Regions from separate parts of the Streptomyces sp. ML-6 genome, predicted to be linked through region 1. Evidence: riboswitches for the same ligand, from Rfam matches in the RefSeq annotation. Region 1 holds a riboswitch; each other region holds the start of a gene.
What was found. Region 1 has a riboswitch for S-adenosylmethionine ahead of OCT49_RS08115 (aminotransferase class V-fold PLP-dependent enzyme). Riboswitches for the same ligand answer to the same signal wherever they lie in the genome.
Positions count from the first base shown of each region.

Region 2: it holds a riboswitch for S-adenosylmethionine, as region 1 does, so the genes downstream of both, OCT49_RS30375 (hypothetical protein) here and OCT49_RS08115 (aminotransferase class V-fold PLP-dependent enzyme) in region 1, are expected to answer to the same signal.
Region 3: it holds a riboswitch for S-adenosylmethionine, as region 1 does, so the genes downstream of both, thrC (threonine synthase) here and OCT49_RS08115 (aminotransferase class V-fold PLP-dependent enzyme) in region 1, are expected to answer to the same signal.

Region 1 covers NZ_JAOTIK010000001.1:1,828,427-1,833,023, forward strand. The annotation lists gene OCT49_RS08095 (NYN domain-containing protein) at 1-22, opposite strand, end outside; gene OCT49_RS08100 (hypothetical protein) at 60-302, opposite strand; gene OCT49_RS08105 (rhomboid family intramembrane serine protease) at 464-1,216, shown strand; gene OCT49_RS08110 (Lrp/AsnC family transcriptional regulator) at 1,213-1,494, shown strand; gene OCT49_RS08115 (aminotransferase class V-fold PLP-dependent enzyme) at 1,573-2,949, opposite strand; SAM riboswitch class IV at 3,125-3,242, opposite strand; gene trpD (anthranilate phosphoribosyltransferase) at 3,412-4,476, opposite strand.
Region 2 covers NZ_JAOTIK010000001.1:6,913,067-6,917,663, forward strand. The annotation lists gene OCT49_RS30365 (cytochrome P450) at 1-508, shown strand, start outside; gene OCT49_RS30370 (cytochrome P450 family protein) at 505-1,764, shown strand; SAM riboswitch class IV at 1,908-2,017, shown strand; gene OCT49_RS30375 (hypothetical protein) at 2,066-2,473, shown strand; gene OCT49_RS30380 (DUF4232 domain-containing protein) at 2,523-3,059, opposite strand; gene OCT49_RS30385 (cytochrome P450) at 3,392-4,597, opposite strand, start outside.
Region 3 covers NZ_JAOTIK010000001.1:4,343,317-4,347,913, reverse strand. The annotation lists gene thrC (threonine synthase) at 1-1,133, opposite strand, end outside; SAM riboswitch class I at 1,152-1,279, opposite strand; gene OCT49_RS19300 (glucosyl-3-phosphoglycerate synthase) at 1,434-2,396, shown strand; gene OCT49_RS19295 (alpha,alpha-trehalose-phosphate synthase (UDP-forming)) at 2,451-3,866, shown strand; gene otsB (trehalose-phosphatase) at 3,961-4,597, opposite strand, start outside.

The DNA of each region.
Region 1 (4,597 bases):
CGCCATCAGCGGGCTGCTCCACGATCCGTCACCCCAAATTGTCTGTGGGCGCGGCTCCGTCAGGAGTCGGCACCCGGCCTGTCCACCAGTTCGATCTGGTCCACCGCGTTGCACCAACGACAGCGGACCGACTCGATGGTCTCACTGACCACCTCCCGTTCCTCGACGCTGGCCTCACCGGCCAGGTCGAGATGGACGTATTCGACGACCTTCGAGGAGCGCGTCACGTCGAAGCGGGTGAGATTTCCGCAGAGCGTGCAGCGCCAGCGGGTCCCGTCGGTCGGCTGGGGAACCGTCGTCATCGTTGCGTCCTCTTTCGTCGAGCCTCGTGCTGCTGCTTCAAGGATCTCGCGGTGCGCCGTCGAACTGCGGATGTCCTGCCGCAACCCTACGGCCTCGCCGCGTCCGCCCGACACGGCGAGGCGGTCCGTCCCGTTCCCTCCGCTTGCGTCATGCTCTGTTCATGATCGATCGGCGCACTGTGACCGGCGGGCCGGCCGGCGGATTCCTGCGGACGGTCGCCCGGGGCGGATCGCCGATGACCCACGCCCTGATCACGGCGTGCGCCCTGGTCTTCGTGATCAGCCCGCTCTCCGGCCTCAACCCGGTCCCCGGCGGCGCCGAGGCCCGGCCGGCCGCCCAGGCCGGCTACTTCGAGCGCTGGGGCGTGATCCCGAACGAGCTGTGGGACGGCCCGGCACGGGTCCTGCTCACCCCGCTCACCGCCCTCTTCGTGCACGGCAGCTGGGTGCACCTGCTCGGCAACCTGCTCTTCCTGTACGTGTTCGGGGCGATGACCGAGGAACGCATGGGCCGTATCGGGTTCACCACCTTCTACGTCATCTGCGGCTACCTCGCCCTGGTCGCCTACGCGGCCGCGCACGCCACGTCCGGCCAGACGCTCGTGGGCGCGTCGGGGGCGATCTCGGCGGTGCTCGGGGCGTTCCTGTACCTGTTCCCCCGGGCCCGGGTGACCAGCCTGTTCCCGTTCCTCTTCTTCCTGCCGCTGCGCTTCCCCGCCTGGATCGTGCTGGTGTTCTGGTTCGTCCTGCAGTGGCTCGCGGTGCAGGGCGCGGGCAGCGGGGGGCCGGGGGTCGCCTATCTGGCCCATGTGGTGGGCTTCGCCCTCGGCTTCCTCTACGCCTGGGGGCGTTACCGGCGTACGGATAGAGTGAAGGCACCAGCCGCGGCCACCGAGGGAGAAAGCCAGCCGTGATCACCGCGATCGTGCTCATCAAAACCAGCGTGGACCGGATTCCCGAGATCGCCGAGTCCATCGCCGCGCTGGACAGTGTCAGCGAGGTCTTCTCGGTCACCGGTACGTACGACCTGATCGCCATGGTCCGGGTGGCCAAGCACGACGATCTGGCGGACATCATCCCGGGCCGGATCAGCAAGATCCCCGGCGTCGAGGCCACCGACACCCACGTGGCGTTCCGCACCTACTCGCAGCACGACCTGGAGGCGGCCTTCGCCATCGGGCTCGACGCGTAGGCGGGGATCACCGCCACGTGACACTTCGGCGGGGTACGGGGGAAGCCGCCCGTACCCCGCCGAAGTGCTGTGTGCCGGTCAGTGCTGCGCGGCGCCCCGGTCCGGGACGCAACGGCCGTCCTCGGTGCGGTACTTCCACTGGGCGCCCTCGTTCACCAGTTCCTTGACCGCGCGGACGAAACGCTCGATGTGCTCGTCCGGCGTACCGGCGCCGAAGCTCACCCGGATCGCGTTGAGGGACCGCTCCCCCGGCTCGGCCTCGGGCGCGCCGCACTCGCCGACCTCCTGCGGGTCGCTGCCGAGCAGGGTGCGGACCAGGGGGTGGGCGCAGAACAGTCCGTCGCGGACCCCGATGCCGTACTCGGCGGAGAGCGCGGCGGCGAAGTGCGAGCTGTTCCAGCCCTCCACCACGAAGGAGATGACGCCGACCCGCGGGGCGTCGTCGCCGAACAGCGAGAGCACCTTGACCTGGGGAATCCCGGCGAGACCGGCCCGGACACCGGCGACGAGGCGCTGCTCGCGGGCGACCAGCGCGTCGAAACCCGCCTCCTTCAGCGCCTTGCAGGCGGAGGCGATGGAGTACGCGCCGATGACGTTGGGGGAACCGGCCTCGTGCCGGGCGGCCGTGGTGTGCCATTCGACCTCCACCCCGCCGTCGGTGCGGCGGGCGACCTTGCGCGAGGCGCCGCCGCCGGCCAGGTAGGGCTCGGCCTCCCGCAGCCAGTCGGCCCGGCCGGCGAGCACGCCGGAGCCGAAGGGCGCGTACAGCTTGTGCCCGGAGAAGGCGACCCAGTCGACGTCCAGCTCGGTGATGTCGACCGGGTGGTGCGGGGCGAGCTGCGCGGCGTCCAGCACGATCCGGGCGCCGTGCGCGTGCGCGGCGGCCGCCAGTTCCCCGACCGGCCACAGCTCGCCGGTGACGTTGGAGGCGCCGGTGACGCAGACCAGCGCGGGGCCGTAGGGGTCGCGCGCGGCCAGGGCCCGCTCCAGCGTCTCGACGGCCTGGGCCGGGGTGCGCGGGGCGTTCAGGTAGGTCACCCGCGCGTCGCGCCACGGCAGCAGCGAGGCGTGGTGCTCGGTCTCGAAGACGAAGACCTGGCAGTCGGCGGGGAGCGCCGCGGCCAGCAGGTTCAGCGAGTCGGTGGTCGAGCGGGTGAAGACCACCTGGTCGTCCGCACGGCAGCCGAGGAACTCCGCGACGGTGGCGCGGCTGTTCTCGAAGAGGTCCGTGGAGAGCTGGGAGAGGTAGCCGGCGCCGCGGTGGACGCTGCCGTAGTACGGAGCGTACGCGGCGACGTCGTCCCAGACCCGCCGCAGGGCGGGCGCGCTGGCGGCGTAGTCGAGGGCGGCGTACGCGACTTCACCCCCGGTGACCAGCGGAACCGTCACATCCTCGCCCAGAACGGGCAGCAGGGCACAAACCGACTCGTCGATGGCATCGGTGGGGACAGACATGGCGAACTCCCGTAAGAGGCAGGCGAAGAGCGCGCACCGGCAGGCATGCGGCAGTGCGGCGGAAAGAGAAAAAGGGTGTGCGGAAGAGGGCCGACCGGCCCTATCGCATTCGCGTGCTCACAAGAGACTCCCTAGGGACCAGGACCCCGGGGGTTGGCATTCACAGATGCCGAGGGGCCCGCGCTTGCCGCGGACCTCGCTGCCCACGGCCTGGTCTTCACCCGGGGCACCCCGCCACGGACGGAGGGTTGCCGGACAGCGGGCCGGGGCCGTAGTCGCTGTCACTCATGACCTGTCCAGCATCTTGCCATACGCGCGGACGCGCGCAAGGCGCGGTCCGGGATCCGGACTGCGCCCTGCGTCACATTTCCGCCCGTTCAGGAGCCTGTCAGGGCCTGCCGGGACCTGCCGGGTCTGCCCGGACCCGTCCGGGCGGCCACCATGTGACCGCCCGGCGGGCTCTCAGGCGTTGCTGGCCGCCACCCAGCGCTCCAGCGTCCGCGCCGCCGCGCCCGAGTCGATGGACTCGGCCGCCTTCGCCATCCCGGCGGCGAGCTGCTCGTTCAGCGTGCCGTCCGTCGGGTCCAGCGCCGTCAGGGCCGCCGCCGAGTTGAGCAGCACGGCATCGCGCACCGGCCCCCGCTCGCCCGCCAGCAGCCGACGGGCCACATCGGCGTTGTACGAGGCGTCCGCACCGCGCAGCGCCTCCACGGGCACCAGCTCCAGACCGACGTCGCGCGGGTCGAACGCCTCCTCGCGGACGGCTCCGTCCCGTACCACCCAGACCCGCGAGGTCGCGGTCGTCGTCAGCTCGTCCAGGCCGTCGTCGCCGCGGAAGACCAGCGCGGAGTTGCCGCGTTCGGCGAGCACCCCGGCGACGATGGGCGCCATCTTCGGGTCGGCCACGCCGACGGCCTGGGAGCGCACCCGGGCCGGGTTGGTGAGCGGACCGAGGATGTTGAACGTGGTCGGCGCGCCGAGCTCCTTGCGGGCCCTGGCCGCGTACCGCAGGGCGGGGTGGAAGCGCACCGCGAAGCAGAAGGTGATGCCCGCCTCCTCGGCGACCTCGACGACCCGCTGCGCGGAGAGGTCCAGGTTGACGCCGAGCTTCTCCAGCACGTCGGAGGCGCCGCTCGCCGAGGACGAGGCGCGGTTGCCGTGCTTGACGACCTTGGCCCCGGTGCCGGCGATGACGACGGCCGACATGGTGGAGATGTTGACCGTCTTGGCGAGGTCGCCGCCGGTGCCGACGATGTCGACCGTGCGGCCGGGCACCTCGATGGTGTGGGCGTGCTCGTACATCGCCCGCACCAGGCCGGTCACCTCGTCGATGGTCTCGCCCTTGGCCCGCAGCGCCACCGCGAACCCGGCGGTCTGCACATCGGTCGCCTCGCCGCTCATGATGCGGTCCATCGCCCAGGCGGTGTCGTCCGCGGTGAGGTTCTCGCCGCGCAGCAGGGGGTTCAGCACGCCGGGCCAGGAACGGTCCGCCACGCTGTCGCCGCCGATCGGGGTCACAACGTTCATGGTCCGCTCCCGGGGTCCACAGTCGGTAAAAGGATCGTCTCCACCCTATCCACCGGAAGAGGACGGCGAAGAGCCCCGTCCAACGCGTGGACGGGGCTCCTGCCGTGGCGATCAGTTCAGG
Region 2 (4,597 bases), 5.1 Mb from region 1:
CGGCAACTCACTGCGCCTGATGCTCACCGACGACGAGTTCGCCGTGGCGCTCTCCGGCGGACGACACAGCGTCGCCGAAGCCATGAACGAGGTGCTCTGGGAGGAGTGCCCCACGCAGATCCTCGCCGGCCGCTGGGCGGCCCGCGACACCAGGCTGGGGGAGCGGAGCATCCGGGCCGGGGACATGCTGCTCCTCGGACTGGGCGCTGCCAACACCGACCCGCACATCCGGCAGCACCTCTCCGTCGCGGGAGGGTCGTACGGCCGCAGCGGCAACGGTGCGCACATGGCGTTCAGCCACGGCGAGTACCGCTGCCCCTTCCCCGCGCAGGAGATAGCCGAGATCATCGCCCGTACCGGGATCGAGGTGCTGCTCGACCGGCTGCCCGACCTGGAACTGTCCGTTCCCGCAGAGGAACTGGTCCGGCGGCAGTCCGCCTTCCTGCGGGGGATGACCGCGCTGCCCGTCCGGTTCTCCCCCGTACGACCGACAGGAGACTTCTCTTGAACTGTCCGTACACCGCCCGAGAAGACGCTTCGAACGGCCCGGTCCTGGTCGTCGACCCCCTGGTCCAGGACCTCGACGGCGAGACGGCACGCCTGCGCGACGCCGGTCCGCTCGCCAGGATCGAACTGCTCGGCGTGCCGGCCCTGACCGTCACCCGGCACTCCCTGGCCCGCCAACTGCTCGTCGACCCAAGGCTGGTGAAGGACATCGATGTCTGGGGGCTCTGGCAGCGCGGGGAGGTCACGCACGACTGGCCGCTGATCGGCATGATCGACGCCGGACGCTCCATGTTCACGGTGGACGGCGCGGAACACCGACGGCTGCGCACCAAGACCTCCCAGGCGCTCACCCCGCGCCGGCTGGAGGAGATACGCCCGGCGATAGAGAAGTTCACCGAGGAACTGCTCGACGCCCTCGCCGAGCACGCCGAGCGGAGCGAGGACGGGGTGGTCGACCTCAAGACCGTGTTCGCACAGCCGCTGCCCATGCGGGTCGTCGGCATGCTGATGGGCGTGGGCGAGGCCGAACACCCCATGCTGATGAGGCGGTACGAGGCGTTCTTCTCCATGCTCACGCCGCAGGAGGAGCGCCTGGCGCTGCTGGCCGAGCTGGACGTCTTCTACACCGACCTCGTGCGCGAGAAGACCGCACGGCCGACCGACGACCTCACCAGCGCGCTCATCCTGGCCGAGGAGGGCGGCGAACCGCTCACCGAGGAGGAGGTGGTGGGCAATCTCAAGGCGATGGTGGCGGCCGGTCACGAGACCACCATCGGGCTGATCCTGAACGCCGTGCGGGCCCTGCTCACCCACCCCGACCAGCTGCGCAAGGTGCTCGACGGCGAGATCCCGTGGGAGACGGTGATCGAGGAGACCCTGCGCTGGGACACCCCCACCACCCATCTGCTGATGCGGTTCGCCACCGAGGACATCCAGGTGGGCGACGACGTGATCCCGAAGGGCGAGGGCGTGGTGATCTCCTACCGGGCCATCGGCCGCGACACCGGGCAGCACGGGGCGGACGCCGACGCGTTCGACATCACCCGGCCGACCCCGATCCGGCACATGTCCTTCGGCCACGGTCCGCACATCTGCCCCGGCGCGGGGCTCTCCCGCGTCGAGGCCGGCATCGCCCTGCCCGCACTGTTCGAGCGTTTCCCCGCGCTGCGGGCGGCCGTCCCGGACGAGGAGATCAGCAAGCTGCCGGTGATGACGCAGAACGATCTGGCGGCCTTCCCGGTCCTGCTGCACGGCTGACGACGGGCGGGGTGGTGGCTCGACGACCGCCGACGGGTGGCAGTTCGACGACCGGCGGGTGGCGCGGGGCGACCGGCGCCCCCGGCCGGTGCGGGCCCTGACCACCCGTCGGGCATCACCGGCCGTGGGATACAGTCTTCGTAGGTCATGAGTTCCAGTGCGCAGCCCCGGCTGACTGGACGGCACCCCGCTCCGCTGCGGGTGCTCCGGGTGAGGACCTGCCCCGTGCGCGGCGTGCGGGGAACAGCGGACCGTCGGGGCAGAGCACCTGAGGTCCATGATCTCGGGAAGGCGAAAACCCATGCTCCCCCATCTCATCCCCGATGACGGCTGCTCCGGCCACGGCCCCGGTCACCACGTCCACTGGATCCACGCCAAGAAGTGCCACCAGGAGCCCGGCCAGGCCGTGGAGCTCCTGCTCACCTCGGGCGACGTCGCCGCCGACGGCTGGATCGGGCTGCGCCCCGCCTTCGACCACGCCGGGGAACTGCCGAGGGTGTGGACGCACGCCCCGGCGGCCCTGACGGAACTGCTCGCCGAGCACCGCGGCCGCGTGTTCTGGCTGTCGCGGTGGCACGCCCTGAAGCTGGTGGACTCCGCAGGCCGGGCCACGGCACTGGTCAACGTGGGTTTCGAGGGCGGCCCGCTGTGCGCGACGAAGGCCCCGGACCCGCGGCGGACCGTCGGCGGTACGACCTACGGCCTGTAGCGGCAGAGCGTCCTGCCCCGGGCCGTACCGCCGCGTCCGCGGCCGCCCGTCAGCCCACCGCGTCCGCCAGGGCGAGGTCCGCCGCGGCGCTCGATTCCTGCCACAGGGTGGTGATCGGCTCCCACACGTGGACGCCCCCGGGCATGCCCACGGTGGCCCCGCTGAAGGTGACGCCCAGGTGGGAGGGATCGGCCGCCACGGAGAGACCGTCGACGACGTGGCCCTCGGAGCTCGCCGGGTCCGCGGTGCGGACGGCGGCGTAGGCCCGCTCGCCCGCGGAGAGCGTGTAGGGGCCGCTCTCGGCGGGCGGCACGGGCTGGGCGGAGCCGTCCAGCCCCGTGAAGGTGATCGTCGGGATCCGGTCCACCACACAGGCCCGGCTGCCGTGGTTGGTGACGTCGACACGGGCGACGTTCTGCTGTCCGCCGGGTGAGGCGTGCACGGTGAGGGCCTTCTCCTGGCATGTTGCGAGACGGCTCACCGTTCCGGCGGACGCGGTGCCGGTCATCACCGACATTGCGGTGCCGGTCAGCACCAGGGCCGCCGCGACGGAGAGGGCGGAGGCGGGGGTGGAGCGGAGGCGCATGGTGTTTCTCCCGTTGGATCGACAGCCTGCGGATACGGCCGAACGGCCGTGTGGGCCGTCACGGCCCACACGGACAGTGTGGACCGAACGGCATGATCCCCGCGAAAGATCGGACATATTGGTGCGGTAAGTCCGGTGCGCGGCCGACACCCGGACGGAGCCCGGATGGTGCGTGGACGGTACCCGGACGGCGTCCCGGTGGTGCGCGGGGCGGCGAGGACGGCGTACGACACCTCGTGCCGGGGCGGCCCGCGGGCCCGGGCGCAGGACCCGCGAGCCGCCCCGGGCCGTCACCGGGCCCGGGTGCAGGACCCGCGAGCCGCCCCGGGCCGTCACCGTGCCCGGAGCGTCGCCAGCACCTCCCGGTCCGGCTGCAGGGTCAGACCCGGTACGGGGCCGATGGTGCCCGGGTCCACCTCCAGTTCGAAGCGGCGCGCCAGCACGGCCAGGATCAGCACCGCCTCGACCATCGCGAACCGGGTGCCCAGGCAGACCCGGGGGCCGCCGCCGAAGGGGAACCAGGCGTACTCCGCGATGTCGTCGCCCTCCTCGGGGTCCCAGCGCTCGGGGCGGAACTCCTCGGGCTCGGGGAACCACCGCGCGTCGCGGTGCGTCACCCACTGGCTGCTCCACACCCGGGTGCCCTGCGGCATCGGGACGCCGCCGATCCGCGCCCCCTCCTTGGCGACGCCGGTGATCAGCCAGATCGTCGGATAGAGCCGCAGCGTCTCCTTGACCACGGACTGGGTGTACGTCAGCCGGGCGTAGTCGTCGAACCCCGGCTCGCGGTCACCGAGGACCCGGTCCAGTTCCTCGGTGAGCGCGGCGCGCGCCCGCGGGTTGCGGGACAGCAGGTACCAGGCCCACACCAGCGTGGAGCTGGTCGTCTCGTGCCCGCCGATGTACAGGGTGACCGTCTCGTCCCGGATCTCCCGGTCCGTGAGGTGCGCGCCCGTCTCGTCGATCGCCGTCAGCAGCCGGCTCAGCAGGTCGGGGCGCTCGTCCCCGCCGTCGCGGTGGCGGGCGACGACCCGGGCCACCTCGGCGTCGATGACCGCCGCGGCCTTCTTGATCCGGGCCCGGCCCGGCGTCGGCACCCAGTCCGGCAGCAGCGCGCCGATCCCGGCGAACTCCTTGCCGATCTCCTGCTGCGCCACGTCCATCGCCCGGCCCATCGCCTCGGTGTCGGCCGGGGTGTCCACGCCGAAGATCGTACGGACGGCGATCCGCTGCGTCAGGGCGGCCATCTCCCGCTTCACGTCGATGCGTTGGCCGTCCGACCAGGTACCGGCCAGCTCCACCGTGCTGCCCGCCATCGTCGCCGCGTACGACCGCACCTGCTTGGGGCGCACGGAGGGCTGCACCAGGGAGCGCTTCCGCCGCCAGTCGGTGCCGCGGGCGACCACCACGCCGTTGCCCATCACGGTACGGAAGGCGATGCCCAGTGCGGGCTGGTCGAAGGTGCGTTCCGTCTCGGTGAACAGCTCGCCGATGCAGTCCGGATCGGCTATGTACACGCACGGGTTGGGGCCGAACCG
Region 3 (4,597 bases), 2.5 Mb from region 1:
AGCTTCTTCGTCACGCCGACCGTCACCCCGCCCGCCGTCTCCGCGAAGATCCCCTCGGTGCGGGCCAGCAGCTCGATGGCGTCGACCACCTGCTCGTCGTTCACGTCCTCCACCGCGCCGCCGGTGCGGCGGGCGATGTCCAGGACGTACGGGCCGTCGGCCGGGTTGCCGATGGCCAGGGACTTGGCGATGGTGTTCGGCTTCTGCGGCCGTACGACGTCGTGACCGGCCTTGAAGGCGGTGGAGACCGGGGAGCAGCCCTCGGCCTGGGCGCCGAAGATCTTGTACGGCCTGTCCTCGACGAGACCGAGCCGGATCAGCTCCTGGAGCCCCTTGTCGATCTTCGTGAGCTGCGATCCGGACGCGATCGGGATGACGATCTGGTCCGGCAGCCGCCAGCCGAGCTGCTCGCAGATCTCGTACGCCAGGGTCTTGGAGCCCTCGCCGTAGTACGGGCGCAGGTTGACGTTGACGAAGCCCCAGCCCTCGCCGAGCGGGTCGCCGATGAGCTCCGAGCAGAAGCGGTTGACGTCGTCGTAGTTGCCCTCGATGCCGACCAGCTCACCGCCGTACACCGCGGCCATGACGACCTTGCCCTGCTCCAGGTCGTGCGGGATGAACACGCAGGAACGGAAGCCCGCGCGGGCGGCGGCGGCGCCCACCGCGCCGGCGAGGTTGCCGGTGGAGGAGCAGGACAGGGTGGTGAAGCCGAAGGCGCGGGCGGCCTCGACGGCGATCGCGACGACCCGGTCCTTGAAGGAGTGCGTCGGGTTGCCGGAGTCGTCCTTGACGTACAGGCCGCCGGTGACGCCCAGCTCGCGGGCGAGGTTGTCGGCCTTGACCAGCTTGGTGAAGCCGGGGTTGAGGTTGGGCTTGTCCGCGACGTCCGCGGGGACCGGCAGCAGCGGCGCGTAGCGCCAGATGTTGTTCGGGCCGGCCTCGATGCGCTTCCTCAGCTCCTCGGGGGAACCGCTCGGCAGGTCGTACGCCACTTCGAGCGGCCCGAAACAGGACGCGCAGGCGAAGATGGGGCCGAGGTCGAAACGCTCCTTGCACTCGCGGCAGGAGAGCGACGCGGCGGGGCCGAGGTCGACGGAGGATTCGGTGTTCGCTGCAACAGTCTGCACAGCCATGATGGCGGAGGCCCTTTCTCCTCATCTTCCTTGTGACGCGCTTCGCCACAAGACGGAATTGGCACCTTCCCCACCGGGTCCTCGCGGCCGGCAGGAGGGTTGCCGGGACTTCAACGGGCCGTTCCCTCAGTCCCTCTGGATGAGCTCTTTGGCACCGGATCTTCGATCCGGGCGTTTATTGGCAGATGGACCCCGACATGCGACGGTCATCCGCGTTGTTCAAGACTGTAACCGAAGCACCAGGCTGTCGAGACAGCAGTCCGAACCGCGAGATGGATCACACAACAGGGAGTATCGACCGTGCTGGAAGAGGTCGAACGCTGGCTGACCGGGCGTTCCTGGTCGGCCGCCGACCGTCCGTTGGAGCGCCTGCTGGCCGCCAAGGCCGGGGACCCGCGCCGCGGAAGCGTGAGCGTGGTGCTGCCCGCGCTCGACGAGGAGGCGACGGTCGGCGACATCGTCACGACGATCCGGCGCGAGCTGATGGAGAAGGTCCCCCTGGTCGACGAGCTCGTGGTGATCGACTCCGGTTCCACGGACGCCACCTCCGAGGTGGCCCGGGAGGCCGGCGCCCGGGTGGTGCACCGTGACGCGATACTCCCCCGGATACCGGCCGTGCCCGGCAAGGGAGAGGTGCTGTGGCGCTCCCTCCTGGTCACCGGCGGCGACATCGTCTGCTTCGTCGACGCCGACCTGAAGGACTTCTCGGCGGACTTCGTCTCCGGCATCGTCGGCCCGCTGCTGACCGATCCGGACGTGCAGTTCGTGAAGGCGATGTACGACCGCCCGTTCGGGGACGGCACCGGCGGGGCGGCGGCCCAGGGGGGCCGGGTGACCGAGCTGGTGGCCCGCCCGCTGCTCAATCTGCACTGGCCGCAGCTGGCCGGTTTCGTCCAGCCGCTGGGCGGCGAGTACGCCGTGCGCCGGTCCCTGCTCGAACAGCTGCCGTTCCCCGTGGGCTACGGGGTGGAGCTGGGGCTGCTGGTGGACGCGCTGCACACGGTGGGGCTGGACGCGCTGGCCCAGGTGGACGTGGGGGTGCGCAGGCACCGGCACCAGGACGGGCAGGCGCTGGGCCGGATGGCGGCGGCGATCTACCGGACCGCCCAACTTCGGCTGTCCCGCGGTCACTTGGTGCGCCCCGCGCTCACCCAGTTCGAGCGGGGCCCGGACGGCTTCGTGCCGCGCACCCACGCCGTGGACACCGAGGAGCGGCCCCCGATGCGCGAGATCGAGGAGTACGTTTCGCGCCGCGCGGCCTGAACCGGCCCGACTTCGCACGTTTGGGCGGTTCGTGATCGGGCTAGATTCCGCAACATGGCCTCCGATCACGAAGCCCAGCCCACTGCCCAGCCCTCCACCCGGCCTTCCGCCCAGGTCCTCGTCGCGTCCAACCGCGGGCCGGTCTCGTACACCCTGGAGACGGACGGATCGCTCGACGCGAGACGGGGCGGCGGGGGCCTGGTCTCCGGGCTCAGCGCCGTCGAGGACAAGCTGTGGGTGTGCGCCGCGCTCGGCGACGGGGACCGGGAGGCGGTCCGGCGCGGGGTCGGCGAGCCGGGCGTGCGGATGCTCGACATCGACGCGGACGTCCACGCGGACGCGTACAACGGCATCGCGAACTCGGTGCTCTGGTTCGTCCACCACATGCTGTACCAGACCCCGCTGGAGCCGGTCTTCGACGCGGAGTTCCGCCGGCAGTGGGCCTCGTTCGAGACCTACAACCGGGCCTTCGCCGAGGCGCTCGCCGAGGAGGCGGGGCAGGGGGCGGCGGTGCTGGTGCAGGACTACCACCTGGCGCTGGTGCCCGGCATGCTCCGCACGCTCCGCCCCGACCTGCGGATCGGGCACTTCTCGCACACCCCGTGGGCGCCGGTCGACTACTTCCGGCTGCTGCCCGACGACATCGCCGAGCAGTTGCTGCGCGGCATCCTGGGCGCGGACCGGGCCGCCTTCCTGACCCGGCGCTGGGCCGACGCGTTCACCGACTGCTGCACCCGGATCGTGGGCGGCACCGGCCGGACCGAGGTCGGGGTGCACGGCCTCGGCGCGGACGCGGACTTCCTGCGCCGCCGCGCGCACGAGGCGGACGTGGACGAGCGGATGGCGGCGCTGCGCGAGCAGGCGGGCCCCGGCCGGAGGACGATCGTACGGGTGGACCGGACGGAGCTCTCCAAGAACATCGTGCGCGGCCTGCTCGCCTACCGGGCGCTCCTCGACGACCGCCCCGAGTGGCGCGAGCGGGTGGTCCACGTGGCGTTCGCGTACCCCTCCCGGCAGGACCTCGCGGTGTACCGGGACTACACGGACGAGGTGCGGCGGGTCGCCGAGGAGATCAACGCCGTGTACGGCACGGCGGGCTGGACGCCGGTGGTGCTGCACGTCAAGGACGACTTCGCCCGCTCGCTCGCCGCGTACCGGCTGGCCGACGTGGCGCTCGTCAACCCGATCCGCGACGGCATGAACCTGGTCGCCAAGGAGATCCCGGTGGTCTCCGACCACGGCTGCGCGCTGGTGCTGTCGCGGGAGGCGGGGGCGTACGAGGAGCTGGGCGGCGACGCGGTGGTGGTGAATCCGTACGACGTCTCCGCCACGGCGGCGGCGCTGCACGAGGCGCTGACGATGGCGGAGGACGAGCGGGCCGCGCGCACGGAACGGCTGGCCGCGGCGGCGGTCGCGCTGCCGCCGCAGCAGTGGTTCCTGGACCAGCTGGACGCGTTGCGGCGGGGTTGAGGGCCTGCGGCCCCTCGACCGGGCGGGCCGGGTCGTGCGGGGCCGGTCGTGCAGTACTGACCACGCGAGTCCGGCTGTACAAGTCCCGGTCGGCTCAGATGTGCTCGGCCAGGGCCGCCAGGAAACCGACGACCGCGGCCGGGCCGGCCAGGCGCAGGTCGGCCCGGTCCGCCAGTTCCGGCACCTCCGCGCCGCCGCTGCACACCAGCAGACCCGGGACGCCGTCGGGGCCCGCGGCACGGAGCTTCTCCACCGCCGCGTACGCCGCGAGGTCGCCGAGGTCGTCGCCCGCGTACAGGACGGACCCGGCGTTCGTCTCCCGTACGTACCGGGCGAGCGCGACGCCCTTGTCCACGCCCGGCGGGCGCAGCTCCAGGACGAGCTTGCCGGGCTCCACGACGAGTCCGTGCCGGGCGGCCAGCTCGCCCAGGGGGGCGCGCAGGGCCTCGAACGCGGCCTGCGGGTCGGAGGCGCGGCGGGTGTGGACGGCGATCGCCCGCCCCTTCTCCTCGGTCCAGGTGCCGTGCCAGGAGCCGGCCCGGTCCAGCACGCCGGGGAGTTCGGCGCGGACCGCGGCGAGGCCGGGGTGCGGGGCCGGGGCGTGGACGGTGCCGGTGACGGCGTCCCAGCGTTCGGCGCCGTAGTGGCCGAGGACGACGAGATGGTCGAGGCCGGAGACCCCTGCGAAGCCGCCGTGCCGGACCGCGACCCCGGCCGGGCGGCCGGTGATC